DNA from 2 places in the Bacillus sp. C1 genome. Region 1 is predicted to be linked to the other one. Evidence: riboswitches for the same ligand, from Rfam matches in the RefSeq annotation. Region 1 holds a riboswitch; the other holds the start of a gene.
What was found. A riboswitch is a leader RNA that binds a small molecule or an ion and turns the genes downstream of it on or off. The one in region 1 is predicted to bind magnesium.
Positions count from the first base shown of each region.

Region 1 (8,217 bases):
ACAGCTCGCATTGTATCAAAAATGTGGTTTTCGTATTTTTTCTATTGATTTTGATTACTTTTCAAAGCATTATGAAGAAGAGATTATTGAAAATGGAATTGTTTGTCGCGATATGATTCGACTTACAATGGAATTGTAGCTATTTTCTTATGCAGTTACTTAGCAAGAAAGTATAAATTATTTAGGGGGAAGAGAAGATGGAAGTACATAAAGCAATTACAGCACATTCGCGTAAACAAAATGAAATTGTAAACGCATTTTTACAATTAGATGCTCAGCGTGAAGCAGCTATTGAGGGGGCCGTAGCACTTGCATCAAATGGAAAACATTTCTCAGTGGATGCAATTAATATGGTAACGAAGCAAATCAATGATCTTGCTAAAAGAGGTGTTGCACCTGTACGTAAAATGGTAACAGAAGATATGGTTATGGAGTATGTAGGTCGTCTGCAAGAGAAAGAAGGTCGTTAAGTATGATTGTTACAGTCGAATGGTTACGTGATCATATAGAAGATGAACATGTCCGCATAATCGATTGTCGTTTTGACTTAGCTAATCTAAATTGGGGAAGAAAGCAGTATGAAAAAGAACATATTCCTCATGCGCTCTATTTTGATTTGAATAATGATTTATCTAGTCCTATTATGGGGCACGGTGGTCGTCATCCACTTCCAGCTATTCGGGATTTTGCTGAAAAGCTATCTCAAGCTGGTATTGATGAATATACGACGGTGGTTGCGTATGACAGTCAAGGTGGTGCAATGGCTTCACGTCTATGGTGGTTATTAACATATGTAGGACATCAAAAAGCATATGTGTTAAATGGTGGATTTCCTGCTTGGAAAGAACAAAACTTATCTACCACAACAGAAGCTCCAATCACTGAACGGAAACAATTCATCCCGAATGTACAAGACAACATGCTTGTAACGATTGAAGATGTGAAAGAAAACATCCGTACAAATGCAGACGTTACGTTAATTGATTCGAGAGAGCCAAAACGGTATGCAGGTGTTGAAGAGCTGGTTGATCCTAAAGCTGGTCATATTCCAACAGCAGAAAACTATTTTTGGAAAGATGGGATCACGACGGAAGGGCGATTTAAAAATAAAGAAGAGCAAGAGGAGCGTTTCCATCATCTTACTAAAGAAAAAGAAACAATCGTCTACTGCGGATCTGGTGTGACAGCATGTCCTAATATATTGGCGTTACAAATAGCTGGTTTTCGTAACGTGAAGTTATATGCGGGGAGCTGGAGTGATTGGATTTCTTATCCAGAAAACCAAATTGCAAAAGAAGAACAGTAACCTCTTGCATGCAAAAATATTTTGTATTAAAATAAGATCACAAGCAAGAAATGACTTCAAAGCGTTACATTTTACACATTGCATACAATGTGATAAGATAACGACAAGTAAATAAAACATCCTGCGGTGTACGTAACTTATTTATGTCTAAAACCGATGTTAGTTATACGGAAGCTCAACATTTAGCGATCATTATCACGCCTTCTTTGTGAAGGAAGATATACGGTAGCTGTGAGGGCATCCACCTGCGAGTAGCGGGTTTTTGGACATTTACGAGGAACGGCACGTGCGGGGGTCTTATTTTAACTAACGTTATATAAAATTCCTACGGTGTACGTAGCTTATGTATGTCTTAAACCAATAAGTATAATATGGAAGTTCAATATCTAAATGTAAACAGCATGCCATCTTTTTAAGAAGGAAACTGAAAGCATTTATGAGAACATCCACCTGTGAGAGCAGGTTTATGGACATCTAGAGAGAACGGCATGTGTGGGGCTATATAAGAAACCTTACGTTTTATACGTAAGGTTTTTATTTTTGGATTAAAGATTTTTTATGTAGTAAATATAAAGAATATTTGTTTACTGTAAAGCATAGGATTTGAAATATTATCTGCACGCCCCTGTAAAGTTTCCATAATAAATATAGCATTTTCGATCTTCGTCAATTTCTCTTGAATCTAAAGAGAATTCCAAGAACACTCCGTCTTTTTTGATATATAAAATATCAGAATGAAGAGGCGTTAAAATTTCTTCGTGATGCCATACTTCTTTACTTTCTATTATAGTCGATTCCGTTCCCTGCAGTTCCCTAATTTCAAAACCGATATGAGAGTATGTGGGTTCTAGTGAATCATTGAGGAAATCGTCTTTTTGAATATATAATACTGCTGTTCCGTCAGGATCCATCGCAGTTGCTGTTATGACATATGTGTTTCCTTCTTTAACGAAATATTCACAAGTCATCCTTGCAACGATTTCGGAAACAGAAATGTTTGTATAATTCCACAAAGCAGGATATTGTTTCATTTCATCATAGAGTCGATATTCTAACCGCAATTGTAATCCCTCTTCCTTTTTCTTCTATTTTATCATGAATTCTATTATAATAAAAATATAATTTACAAAGGAGAGTTAGCCGTTGACAAAAACAAAATGGTTAGTAACAGGTGTTCTAACATCTTTAGTGGCTGGTACTTTATCTGGCTGTACAGAAGATCTTCCTCCAAAACCAAAAGATAAGAGTTGTTCTGATTGGGATTGGGATGATGAACTTGGTGTATGGCGATGTGATGACAGCCATTCAAGTTATCATGGTAGTTATTATTATGGTGGTAGATACTATCAAAATAAATCAACCTTCAAAAGTTCTTCTGAATTTAAGTCCTATCAAGCTTCGTCTAATTTTAAAGGGGGAATTGGAAGCGGTTCAAAGGGGGGATTTGGAGGTTAGATTATGTCGCTTTACATAAAGAAACGAAATCAATTTTACTCAAGGTTCCCCCATTTTTGGTCTAACTTATACGGGAGTGAATATAGCCTTTTTCATATTTTTGAAATAAAGGAACAAACGCTCCAAGATTTGCAGCTAGCAACAGAACGGATGGGGAAAGTATTTTTTAAGACTGCTAGGCTTCTTCGGACCTTGTCGGATACACAGCTTCTTGAACTTGGTTTTCCTTCTGCAAGTCTGCCTTTTATTAGAATGGAATCTTTATTTCCTGAATCTATTATTTCAAGATTTGATTTTGCGGTGACGGAGGATGGTATGAAAATGTTGGAGTTTAATAGTGATACCCCTACCTTTATCGTGGAATGTTTCCAAATGAATGGTGAAGTTTGTACAGAATTGGATTATTGTGATCCAAATAAAAATCAGGAACGGCTTCTTTCCTCTGGAATCACAAAATCTGTGATGGAGGCTGCGAAAGGGGTAGAAACACCAAACGTTGTGTTTACAGCTCACCACGGGCATATAGAAGATTGGAATACGACCCGGTATTTAAGTCAGTTATGTCAAGTTACCAATAAAATGCTGCCGATGTCAGAGCTTAGAATTACAAAAGATGCTTTACTTGACGCAGATGGTGTGCCAATTGATGTTTTATATCGTCAGACATATCCTATTGAAGATTTAGTTGAGGACCGGGATCCTAACACGGGAGATCTTGTAGGTATCGAATTATTACAACTTGTAGAAGAAGGAAAGCTTTGGATTATAAATCCAATTTCATCTTTTCTAATGCAGCCGAAATCGGTTCAATGTCTCATTTGGGGATTAGCAGAGGAAGGTGCCTTTTATACAAATGAGGAGCGAAGGTGGATTAAAGAATACATGCTTCCTACATACTTAGAAGCAGATTCGTTTTTAGGAAAAAGCTCTTTTGTTCAAAAACCTTCCTTTGGTAGAGAAGGTGACACGGTTACAATTCGTGACAAAGATACTAATATTATGAATCAAAATGTATATCAAACGTATAAAAAAGAGCTTCCTGTATTTCAAAAATATGTAAAGCTGCCAGTTGTTTCCCTTAGGACTGAAAGGGGGAACGAGGAATTGTCATATGTGTTTGGATCATTTTTAATTGCTGGGAAGCCAAGTAGTATTGGAATACGTGCTGGTGAAAAAATTACGGGGAATGAATCTTATTATTTACCTGTCGGAATGAAAAAGGAGGATTAGAAATGATAAATTTCTTGCTTTATTTAGCGGTTTCAATTGGTCTTTTATGTGTCGGTCTCTTTCTTATGGAAGTGACAACAAAAGTGAAAGAATTTTCATTAATGGCGAAAGGGAATAAAGCAGCAAGCTACGCGCTTGGGGGAAGACTGCTTGGCCTTGCTATTGTCTTATACTCGACTGCTGCCCATTCTGTTTCAGTAATGGATATGGTTTTATGGGGAGCAATTGGAGTAGTCGCGCAAATTATTGTCTTTTATTTAGCCGAATGGTGTACACCGCGTTTTAATATTAATCAAAGCATTGAAGAAGATAACCAGGCTGTTGGACTTTTTCTTATGTTTTTATCTATTTCCATTGGTGTGGTAATTGCGGGATGCTTAACATATTGAAAAACCTTGAATTCAAAGAGTTGACATCTATTTTAAATAGGAGTAACATTTTCTACATAATAAAAAAATAAGTCTCTGTTAGGTGAGGCTCCTGTATAGAGAAATGCTACTGCCCAAAAATGTCGAGAGACGCCAATGGGTCAACAGGAATGATCGAATTAAGGTTTTTCTTAACGTAGCTGGTAACATACCTATGCTATACAGTGCTAAAACTCGGCGAGGGAGAGGTTCGCAGATTTCTATACTTAATAGGAATCGCTTATTTATGTATGCGATGACCTTTACTCGTTTATGAGTAGAGGTCTTTTTATTAACAAGCTATGAAATTTATCATAGTATAAATATTGACTAAAAAAGCGAAAGAGGAGGTGAGGAGCATGTCAAATTCTGACTCGGTTCCGTTACCCATATACTTCGAAATAAAAATATATGATGTAGGCAGGAAACGACTTGTTCCTCCCTCTATATTTATCATAAGGTAACGTACAGCTTTATTGTTGTAAGCTAAACGTGAAACACTTTAACAGAGTGTATCAATACAAGAATTGTTAAAGTGAGATAAATTGAGAAACAAAGCGTTTCTTCCTATGTTGTAAAGGAGGAGACGATAATATGTTATATGTAAATAAAATTGTGGGTAACATGTCTCAGAAACAAAGTAAAAGAATGGTGAAAGAACAATCTATACTAAAACAAAATAAAGATTTGTTGATTGAAATTGCCACAAGAGATGTGAAGTCCGTATTTGCTTATTTTAAAACAACAAGAGATGGCCTTTCGATGAAAGAGGCACAGAAACGCATTCATGTGTACGGGAAAAATGAATTATCTTCAAAACGGGCAATTTTTTCTGATGTAATGATGAAATTAGGAGAAATGATCCCTGGATTTGCAAAGCAACGTGTCGATAACGAAAATCGATGTGAGATTGTAACAGTAACTGTTTCTAGAGTAGAAGGATGTACGACTGTAGGGATGAATAGTGAATCCAAAATAATAAAACTACCAGTTGAAGAGCTAGTTCCAGGGGATGTAGTTTTTCTTTCGGCAGGTGATACAGTTCCAGCTGATGTACGTATTATTTATGCAGATGATTTATTAGTGAATGAATCGATGCTAACAGGTAAAGAAATAAACATAGAAAAATTTGAAAGCTGTTATCATCTTGAACGCAAGCGTTTTATTCCATTAAAGCGTATGAAAGACTATAATCCACTTCAACTTGAAAATGTATGTTTTAAAGGCACACATATTGTAAATGGAACTGCGAAGGCTGTGGTCGTTTCAACAGGTAAAAATACGTATTCTGGATTGCTTCACATGTACTGTAACAAAACACTTTGAACTGTTAATGATGCTAAATATATGAAAACATTGTATAATAGATAAAGTTGAACAGTAACGTAGAATGTAATCTATTTATATAACCTTACGTGATAACGTGAGGTTATTATTTTTTGTTAGTAGGAGAGGAATTATGAAAAAAGTATTGTTAGTTGATGGGATGGCATTATTATTTCGTGCTTTTTACGCAACAAGTGTTTATGGGCAATTCATGAAGAGACAAGATGGTACCCCAACAAATGGGATTCATGGTTATATGAAACATTTATTAACAGCAGCGCAAGAAGTTGAACCGACGCATATTGTAACGTGTTGGGATATGGGGAGTACAACTTTCAGAACGGAATCGTTCTCAAACTATAAAGCAAACCGTGCAGCACCACCAGAAGAGTTAATTCCGCAATTTGATCTTGTACAAGAAATGACTTCGCAGTTATCTGTTCCTGTAATTGGTATGAAAGGCTATGAAGCAGATGATTGCATTGGGACGTTAGCAAAGGAATACTGTAATGAGGCAGAAGTATATATTTTAACAGGTGACACAGATTTACTACAACTTGTGGATACTAAGGTTACTGTGATGCTTCTTCGCAAGGGTATTGGGAACTATGAATATTATACGCCAGAGAAGATTATGGAAGAAAAAGGCGTAGAGCCGTGGCAAATCGTTCATGCGAAAGCATTTATGGGAGATACGAGTGATAATTACCCAGGTGTAAAAGGGATTGGTGAAAAGACGGCATATAAACTAATTCAAGAACACGGGACGGTAGCGACAGTGCTAGAAAATATATCGACATTAACAAAAGCGCAGCGTACAAAAATTGAAAGTGATTTAGAGAACTTAAATATATCATTACAACTAGCACAAATTCATTGTGAAGTTCCAATCTCTTGTTCGCTAGAAGAAGGTCTGCATACAATTGATGAAGAGAAAGTAAGATCTGTCTGCGGTGAAATGAACTGGGGAAGACCTGAAATATTTATAAATATGCTGTAAAAGCAATGCTAGAGAGATTGCTTATGACTATAGATAACGTCTGATCAAATGTATTTTGATTAAGCGTTATTTTTTTATTGGTAAAGTTATCAGAAAAAATACATAGTTTTCATCTGGAATTCAAATAGATTTCACACGAATCTTTTATCATAATACTACACAGATAATTGCTTATCTTTTATATAAATGATCCTTTGATAAGTTATTTGTAATCGTGAAGGAGGAAAAGACATGCGAAAAAAAATAAGAAAATCCTTTAAACAATTATTGATAGAGAATAAACAATTATTATTGAACGATAAAGAGAATATAAGGGAAATAGAAGAAAAGATTGAGAAAAGACATGCTTCGTATCGTGTAGCCAGCAATTAAATAAGATAACATTTCTGAAATAAATAATAGGAATAAGCAGGAGATGACGTGGTTGATACGCATCTCCTTTTGTTTATTCGGTATGAACTTCCTCTTCTAAAAAAAGGTTTTTTAAGAGTAGTTGCTGTATATAGTTATTATTTACTTTTAAAAAATTGTAAGATGAGGAGGAATAATAATGAAAGCGATTACTGCGAGTGTGCTTCTATGGAAGCCATCACAACAGCAAATAGAAAATGCTGGTATTAGCCTTTTTATGAAGTGGCTTAGTCAAGAGAAAGGTTTATCTTTTGTAAATCAAAGAGAATTATGGAAATGGTCTGTTGAAGAACTTGAATCATTTTGGGAAAGCATTTGGAATTATTGCCGAGTTAAATCTAACACACCGTATAATCAAGTTTTGGAATCAAGAAAGATGCCTGGAGCAAAATGGTTCACAGGTGCTACTTTAAATTATGCGGAACATGTTTTTCGAAATGAAAGAGGAAATAAGCCAGCAATAATTTTTCAATCAGAAACCACTTCGAGAACGGAAATAAGCTGGAAAGAACTTCAGCAAAAGACAGCTATGGTGGCAAATTCACTAAAAGAATTAGGGGTTAAAGCAGGGGATCGTGTTGTTGCTTATATGCCAAATATTCCTGAGACTGTAATTGCTTTTTTAGCGTGTGCTAGCATAGGGGCGATTTGGTCCAGTTGTTCTCCTGATTTCGGGACAAATACTGTTATTGATCGATTTAAACAAATTGAACCGACCATTTTATTTGCAGTTGATGGCTATTCCTATAACGGTAAAATTCAGAATAGATTAGCAAATGTTTCGGAAATTCAATCGAATCTACCTACCTTAAAGCAGACCGTTTTAGTCCCTTATGTTGGAAGTAATGATTTTGAACTACATAATCGTCCAATGTATTGGAATGATTTATTGCGAGGAGATTGTGATCTTGTTTTCGAAAAATTGCCATTTGATCACCCTCTTTGGATTTTATTTTCTTCCGGAACAACAGGGTTGCCAAAACCGATTGTGCAAAGTCAAGGAGGGATACTATTAGAGCAACTTAAGACATTATTAGTTGAACAAGGTGTGAACCAAGATGATGTGTTCTTTTGGTTTACAA
Region 1 is NZ_JBTMZT010000003.1:409,475-417,691, reverse strand. It holds gene ACX5JI_RS13080 (GNAT family N-acetyltransferase) at 1-139, shown strand, start outside; gene ACX5JI_RS13075 (YpbS family protein) at 198-470, shown strand; gene ACX5JI_RS13070 (sulfurtransferase) at 473-1,306, shown strand; RNA gene ssrS (6S RNA) at 1,422-1,604, shown strand; RNA gene ssrS (6S RNA) at 1,626-1,809, shown strand; gene ACX5JI_RS13055 (hypothetical protein) at 1,918-2,367, opposite strand; gene ACX5JI_RS13050 (hypothetical protein) at 2,450-2,761, shown strand; gene ACX5JI_RS13045 (glutathionylspermidine synthase family protein) at 2,765-3,991, shown strand; gene ACX5JI_RS13040 (DUF350 domain-containing protein) at 3,994-4,380, shown strand; M-box (ykoK) riboswitch at 4,448-4,611, shown strand; gene ACX5JI_RS13035 (P-type ATPase actuator domain-containing protein) at 4,993-5,724, shown strand; gene ACX5JI_RS13030 (5'-3' exonuclease) at 5,858-6,724, shown strand; gene ACX5JI_RS13025 (FbpB family small basic protein) at 6,956-7,096, shown strand; gene ACX5JI_RS13020 (acetoacetate--CoA ligase) at 7,275-8,217, shown strand, end outside.

Region 2 (8,217 bases), on a different contig from region 1:
GGGTATGAGGTTAAATGGAGATCAAAATGAATTTCCGAGTAAAGATGAAATTGCCAATTATTTAGAAGCATATGCAAAACATTTTTCCATACCGGTGAGATTAAATATGAATGCTTTAAAAATAAAGAAGAAGGGGAGCGTGTTTGAAGTATATACATCTAAAGAAATTATGCAATCTAAACGAGTTATTATCGCATCAGGAGCTTTTCAGCAATCCTTTATTCCCTCTATTTCTCAAAACTTGTCACATAATATTTTTCAAATTCATTCTTCACAATATCAATCACCAATGCAAATTCCAGATGGGCCAGTTCTTGTAGTAGGAGGAGGGAACTCCGGCACACAAATTGCGGTAGAGCTTGCGAAAACTCATGATGTTACGATTGCTGTCAGTCATCCACTGTCATTTTTACCATTAAAAATAATGGGAAGGAGTATTTTTTCTTGGCTGGAAACGATAGGCCTATTATATGCTGGCACAAATACAAGGCGGGGAAGATGGTTTAGGCAGCGGAAAGATCCGATATTTGGTTTTGAATGTAGAGAGCTCATTCGTAATGGGAAGATAACAGTGAAACCTAAAGTAGTAAATGCATTGCAGCATAAAGTAGTTTTTTCAGATGATAGCACTTGCGATGTCCAGAACATAATATGGTCTACAGGCTTCACGCCAAATTATCGGTGGATTGAAGTGGAAGGAGCGGTTAATCAGGAAGGGTTTCCTATTCATACAAGAGGCGTAAGTAAAGTGCAAGGATTATACTATATTGGATTACCGTGGCAACATCAAAGAGGATCAGCTCTTCTTTGTGGTGTGGGCCAAGATGCAGAATTTGTATGTTCCAGTATTCAAAAAGAAGATTCAATATTGACCAAAAAAATAGGTCGGTAGCAATTCCTACCGACCAACTATATGTACAGCAATTAGGAGAGGTCAAACTTTCATTACATTTATTATAATTCGTTCTGACAATTTAGAAAACTAGAAAGTGATCGTTATATGTTGAGAAAGTTTTTTGTACCGTAATATATGGAGTATTAAGAATATCGTATGTAAAATAGGTAATATAGACCTCCTATTAAGAGGTAATCATGCTATATTTTGTATTTTTTTGAAATGAATTATGATAGATTTATAATATGCATATATTTATTAAAATATGTAAGGTGTTTTTCGTATATTTATCAATAGAGAGAGGGATACAATATGAAATTTGATGACCAACGTTTACTTGGAATTCGATTAGGTTCTTTACTTATAACAGGAGAGAATCAATATTTAGTCATAAAGAAAAAAGAACATTATTCCTTATTAAATATTGAAACGCTGGAGTGCACACCTCTGGAAGTGTCATTGGAGCATCTTGAAGAAATGCTTCATGAGGATCTTCAAGAAAGTATAAAGGAGATTATTGCACCTGAACATTTAAAGATTGTGGCTAAAAATATAATATAAAAAAGCTGGAAAAAAACCAGCTTTTTTATATTATAGGCGCTTTTCGTTATATACCTACAACTAAGTGGATATAAGTATTTGAGAATCACTGTGTGCAGATACAGACTCTTAAAATATTATTCTACAAATTCTTCAACCCATCCATGATCGATTAATACTTGAATGTATTCTTGCATATCGGTTAATTTGTTAGTGATGAGTTGTTCAACAATAATATTACATTCACCTTTTTCGAAGTTTATAAATATTTCCTTTACTTTTGAAAACTGGGTTTGATGATTGAAAGCTGGAAGTTCGATGACATCACCTATACATGGTTTCATGTTAGAGTTGAAATGTTTCGCGCAACATCTAATGGAACTTTCTTTTTCAGAAATATAGCATATATTTTGGTTCATCACTATTTTCATGTTATAAATCCCACCTATATAATGAATTTGTATTTCATAATAATTCTTTTCATTTTTTAAATTGAATCTTCTAGTGTAGTTGTATCTATATTTTTCCCATCCATTGTTATTTGTATTTGTTGGTTCGGATTTGCTGCTACGATCCAAGCGTTTGGTAAAAATCGATCTTCATGAGATAAGGTAGATGGTGAATTTCGAACTTTTCCCCATAAATATAATGTGGCTGAAGAGCCTCCATCCATAGCCATTGCATTTATGGCACCTTTTTCATAGAGAATGTCTTGACATTCCTTTAAAGTGGCCCCAATACTATGTGCTTGTCTACCATCGATAACGAGAAACATGAGAGATCCATCTTGTTTTTGTGCCATTATACTACGCGGTGCAGACCCCCAGCCGCCATCTCCCTCTGTTATCATTTTTTCTCCATCTACAATTAATTGCGGCATAAAGCCAGCTGCTGAAATAACGTGTTTAGCTAATAATTGTTTGGCAGAGTAGTTTCCTGTTATCATTTCACCAAATTCTGTTAAACCAGAAATAATGGTAGGAGCATTGTTATCATGGTTCGTATTAATAATTTTTCCATCCTCGATTACAATTCCAGTAGCAATATTGCCGCCGCCTCTACCTGTTTCATCAGAAAATCCACTTGCGTTTACAGCAACAAGGGCATGATTACGCTTAGCCATGACACTAATTTTTTCACCTTTTTCTGATCCTTGTGTTCCTTGGTGAGTAGCGAGTTTCACATTAAACGGATTACTAATAGTAACTAGTTTTCCTTCGAAATGAAAGCGAGTATTTGCAGTGCTTTTAATCGTTTCTATATCGATTTTTAAAGGTGCATGTTTTAATTCTTTTAATCTCTTCGCAGTCATTTTTCCATAAATACGATTCCTACTATTAATCCATTTTGGATTATGGATACGATCTGTTAATGTATTCAATTCTTCTTTCGGTAGAAAAGTATATTTCGCAAATTGCGGATGTTGAGATGTTAATATGCTTTCAGCAATAATGACACGAAAATCATGACCGTAGCTCGTACCAAATAATACGCCACTACCAATTAGTATAAAAATGAACAGAAGGATTATAAATCTTTTTAAAATTTTTCTTAGACGTTTCAATATGTTTTCCTCCACTAAGTATAGTTGTATATATACGTGATGATCCCTTACATTCACTTTATATAGCTTTTAAAAAGGGATGAGAAAGAAGAGGAATGATGACTTTTTGTTAAAACGAAATCATTACGGTTTAAATGTTATTCCTAGTCAATTCTTCTTCATAGTAGGTGACATATAAACAACGCATTAGGAGCTAAGAGAATACAAATATACAATTTCACTTTGTACAATCATCATAGCTATAAATGAGAAATAGTGTTTTTTCTTTAACGTTCATTTCCATGCTGTGCGCCTCCTTTAGTAAATACATGGATTGTTTATTTTTAACTTCATATGATAAATGGTTCATGTACAGTTCTTTGTATAAGAACAACCCCTCTAGTTATTCAACGAGAGGGGGGCAAAATTGTATACGTAAATAAAGCTAAACTTCCCCCTAGTCGAGTTTTGGCACTATACAACGTAAAGGATGAAGTTTCATCACTTAGCTATCTTAAGAAGAGCCTTAATCCGACAATCCCTGTTCTACCCATTGGCATCTTTCGATATTTTTGGGCAATAGCCTATGTTTGTATAGGAGCCTCACCTAACAGGTGTAGCAATTATAATATTATGCGTTTCTTTCGTGTAGAAAGCATAGCTAGTATTTTTGGAATTGTCAACAGAATATTATCTTGCTTTTTACTAAAAAAATTTTGGGTTTATATGTGATTTTTCCATATTAGCATTTGAATGCTGCGAAATAGATGGATTTATATACGAATTTGTTTATTTTTTAGAAATAGCGAACAGAAAAAATGTAACAAAACATATAGAGAATTTTGAACGTTACGTTTTATTTTTCAATGTAACGTAGTGAATGACACATTGGAAAAATCATAGAAATAATATGTTTTTCATTAAGTTCAATATCCGTTTTTTTGGTAGAATCGGAAGCGTACTATCCTTGTGCAAGTACAGGGGATGAAAATTTAAAATTGTAAAAGTATTTTATTATCTAAGCGGATATTTCGTTTGAGAATAGAATGACAAATTGAAAAATAACATTTCAAGATGGAATTAGATTGGTGGAATCCCATCTTGAAGGATTGAGTGATGAGGGAGAAGAGAAAACAAAGGATTCTGTAGTTTTCTCATGTGAGAACCATGATGTAGAGTAATGTTTAAGATGTTCGTGTCTTAGCATGTAAACAAAGCAGAGGCTACTAAGGTGAAAACAAACGTTATAAAAGGCTAAGTATCATTGGATGAGACTATTAAACAAATAAAAGTTTTTACAGTTCTAATAAAGTAATAATCTCTCCAATAATCCCTTCATGTTGATGAACACCCAAATCTGAGTTTGTCATTATGACAGCACCACTACCTTTATATGGGTATGCAAGCATGAAACATTGGAACCCAACGCCCCAACCAAGTGAAGATATTTCTATTTCTTCGTCTGATTTATCGAGAAACACACCTAGACCAGTCCACTTTGAACTACCTTGAGGAGAAATCATTTCTTTGATAATTTTCGAAGACAGACCGAGTTTGCTATTGCCGTGCAAAGAATGAATGACTTCTATTACTAAAGTAGCTATATCTGTTGGATTTGACCATATTCCTGCAGCAGCCGTATACGGATAGGACGGATATTTCCCGGCTACTACATGTCCATTTTTATCGTGACCACAGGAGAAACGATTATTTGTTATATTTTGTTTAGGATACACTAGCGTACTGTTATTCATATGTAAAGGTGCAAATATTTCTTCTTGTAATAATTGATTAAAAGATGATCCGGTAACGTCTTCTATCATATCTTTCGAGAGGACTCCCACCTCTAAACATATGTGAAGGTGGTGAGGTGAATCGAAAAAAATATGTTATGTTCAAATAAAATAGCGGAAACATACGTTCTTGTTTTGGTATGATATGCTTAACAAGGAGGTGAAAAAATGACAGCGGAAAAGCAAAGGAATTATAAAACGCTTCAAATTTGGATTAAAAAAGGACATCGTATGTATTCTTATTTTCAAGAATCTTGCCAAAACGCGAAGAATATGTACAACACGACAAACTTTTATATACGACAAGTGTATACAGGTTTGACACAAAATAAGGAGTTGCAACCTTTACAAAAAGAAGTTTTAGATACAATTGCTAAAAACATAGGGAAGATGAATGATACCCAAATTCTGGCCTATCAAAAGAATGTGGAAAAAGAGAAAACAAAACCAAAAGAAAAACAAAAAGAAGTGAAATGTAATTTGTTTTCAGAACCAACTACAGAAAAACCGTATGTAGATTACAATTTTTTGGATGCATTATTTAAAGCGATGATTCAGAATGATTATCGTGCTTTGCCTACACAATCTAGTCAATCCATCATGAAAAACGTATTCCAAAATTGGAAGTCTTTTTTTGCTAGTTTAAAAGATTATAAAAAGAATCCTCACAAATACACTGGAAAACCTAGCATTCCAAAGTATATTCGTTCTTCTGAAAAGGAAATTTTGTATACAAACCAAGATTGTGTCATTAAAAATGATACGTTTTTAAAGTTTCCAAAGACAAAATTACAATTGAATATTGGGAAATTAGGGTTTACTGAAGGAAAACTGAAACAAGTTCGTGTCATTCCAAAATACAAGGAGTATGTAGTGGAACTCGTGTTAGATGGTCCTTCAAAACAACAAACTGTTGAAGAGAATGGTCGTTATATGAGTATTGATTTAGGTATTGATAACCTTGCAACCATTGTAACAAACACAGGTATGAAGCCTGTACTTGTTAAGGGCAAACATGTCAAAAGCATAAATCAATATTACAACAAAATGAAGAGTCACTTTACAAGTGTTCTCAGGCGAGGTAAACAAACAGGGACAGGTCCTTTTACTTCAAAAAGAATAGAAAAACTTCATCAAAAGCGTTACCTGAAAATAAAGGACATCTTTCATAAAGCGAGTCATCATATTGTAAAACTGGCTCAAGAAGAGAGAGTTTGCCAAATCGTTATTGGTCAAAACAAAAGTTGGAAACAAGAAACTGATATGGGAAAGAAAAATAACCAAACATTTTGCCATATCTCGCATACTGTATTGATTCAAATGATTACATACAAAGCAAATGCAGTAGGTATTCAAGTTATTGTAACCGAGGAATCGTACACGTCAAAAGCAAGTTTTCTAGATTATGACTTCATTCCAACGTATGGAATAAATGACCAACATGCAACTTTTTCAGGAAAACGAATAAAACGCGGTATGTATCGTTCTGCGAAAGGCATCGAAATCAACGCAGACGTAAATGCTGCGGCGAATATTTTACGAAAAGTAGTCCCGAATGCATGGAAAAACGGGATAGAGGGGTTAGGCGTGAAACAGCTCGCTAGTGTGTTAACCCCGCTGACGTTAATCGTCCGTTAGGTCGAAACGTTAGAAACCCCCACTTCAAGCTTTGCTAAGTGGGGGAGTATTCATTAGTTGTTCGATGATACAAAATCCAGCATCTGAATAATGAAATTTACTTTCTGGTGTATATTGAACTTCGATAGGAACTGGACAATAAGGTGTTTTACCTTGAAGAATTTGAAGTATGGTAGGTTTTCCTTGGACCGAATTGTATATATCAAAACTTTTATGAGGATCAATGATTCCAGATTGATGACTTAGTAGATTTCGTAAAGTAACTTTTTTATCAGAAGTGAATTTATTTTTAGGGACTTTCCAAGATACAAGCTGATTATTTACACGTTTATCTAAGTTCAATATTCCTTTGTCTACTAATTTTAATACGAGCATTGCTGTGATGAATTTACTGATGGAGCAAGCGTTGAAAATAGAATTCATGTTAACTTTTTGAGTTGTCCCTGCTTCAAGAAGACCAAAGCTTTCAGTCCGTTCTAATGTACCGTCACGGATTGTGGCTAAGCTTAGACCGATTACAGGGTATTGCTTCATTCTTTCATATATATTTATTGTTTTTAGTTCCATATGCGTAATCTCCTTTTCTACTATATTATAACAAAAGAAATGTTACATACAGGAATATATTAAAGGGTGTCGTATTGAACTAGATTGGGGAGAGATAACAGAAAAGCTGATGTGATAAGACATCAGCCTTTCTGTTATATATTCCATTTTAATATGAGCCCTGCATGTACAAGACCACCACCGAATCCATATAAAAGTAAAGTATCACCAGTCTTAACTTTTCCATCTTTTAATCCGATATCAAGTGCTAACGGAATAGAAGCAGCAGAAGTGTTTCCGCAATATTGTAGACTCATGAGTGTTTTATCAAGAGGAATAGCTGTTCGTTCACAAATAGATTCAATCATTCTTAAATTGACGCTATGCGGAATGAACCAGTCGATCTCCGATACATCGAAATGATTTTTTTGTAGTAATTGTTGTACGCCTTGCGGGACGGTGTTTACAGCCCATTTGTAAACTGCTCTTCCGTTCTGAACAAGGTGTGGCGTATCTTGTAACGCCTCTCCATTCATTGTTTTTGATAAAGCAGTTTGGTATAAGTTAATTCCGCCAGAACCTTTAGATCCCATATGAGTTCCTAAAAAACTAGGGTTGCGTTCATCGTATTCTACAAGGGCTGCGCCAGCACCATCTCCGAAAAGGATACAAGTAGTACGGTCGCTATAATCTGTGATTTTTGAAAGGGTTTCAGCACCAATAACGAGGATTTTTTTGTTTGTTCCGGATGTAATAAGCCCATTAGCGACAGTTAGTCCATACACAAACCCAGCGCAAGCAGCACTTAGATCAATTGCTCCTGTATGAGGTATTTCAAAATGAGCCTGAACTTGACTTGCGGTATTGGGAAACATGTAATCGGGTGTAGCAGTTGCAACAATAATTAAATCAACGTCATCAATAGAAACATGGAATCGATCCATTAAGTTTTGAACAGCTCGAATACATAAAGTTGTAGAGAATTCGTCAGGGGAAGTAATTCTTCGCTCGTGCATACCAGTTCGCTGTACAATCCATTCATCTGTCGTTTCCACAAGGCTGGATAAATCTTTATTTGATAATATTTTCTCAGGTACATACGTTCCGACAGCTGTAATTCGTGCTTTTGAATTCATAAAATCCTCCCTTTATTAGTATTAAGTTTTAATATCTAGTCATAATTATAATGCGAATGTCTTATTAATTCAATTATTTGTAAAATTTAGTTATTAATTATATAATTTGAATATAAAGTTGAATTA
Region 2 is NZ_JBTMZT010000006.1:61,938-70,154, forward strand. It holds gene ACX5JI_RS17335 (flavin-containing monooxygenase) at 1-892, shown strand, start outside; gene ACX5JI_RS17340 (hypothetical protein) at 1,208-1,456, shown strand; gene ACX5JI_RS17345 (hypothetical protein) at 1,573-1,866, opposite strand; gene ACX5JI_RS17350 (phosphodiester glycosidase family protein) at 1,923-2,999, opposite strand; M-box (ykoK) riboswitch at 3,425-3,600, opposite strand; partial or broken gene ACX5JI_RS17355 (serine hydrolase domain-containing protein) at 4,274-4,807, opposite strand; gene ACX5JI_RS17360 (RNA-guided endonuclease InsQ/TnpB family protein) at 4,940-6,409, shown strand; partial or broken gene ACX5JI_RS17365 (serine hydrolase domain-containing protein) at 6,461-6,976, opposite strand; gene ACX5JI_RS17370 (ketoacyl-ACP synthase III) at 7,111-8,091, opposite strand.
Region 2: another riboswitch for magnesium. It lies ahead of ACX5JI_RS17350 (phosphodiester glycosidase family protein); the one in region 1 lies ahead of ACX5JI_RS13035 (P-type ATPase actuator domain-containing protein).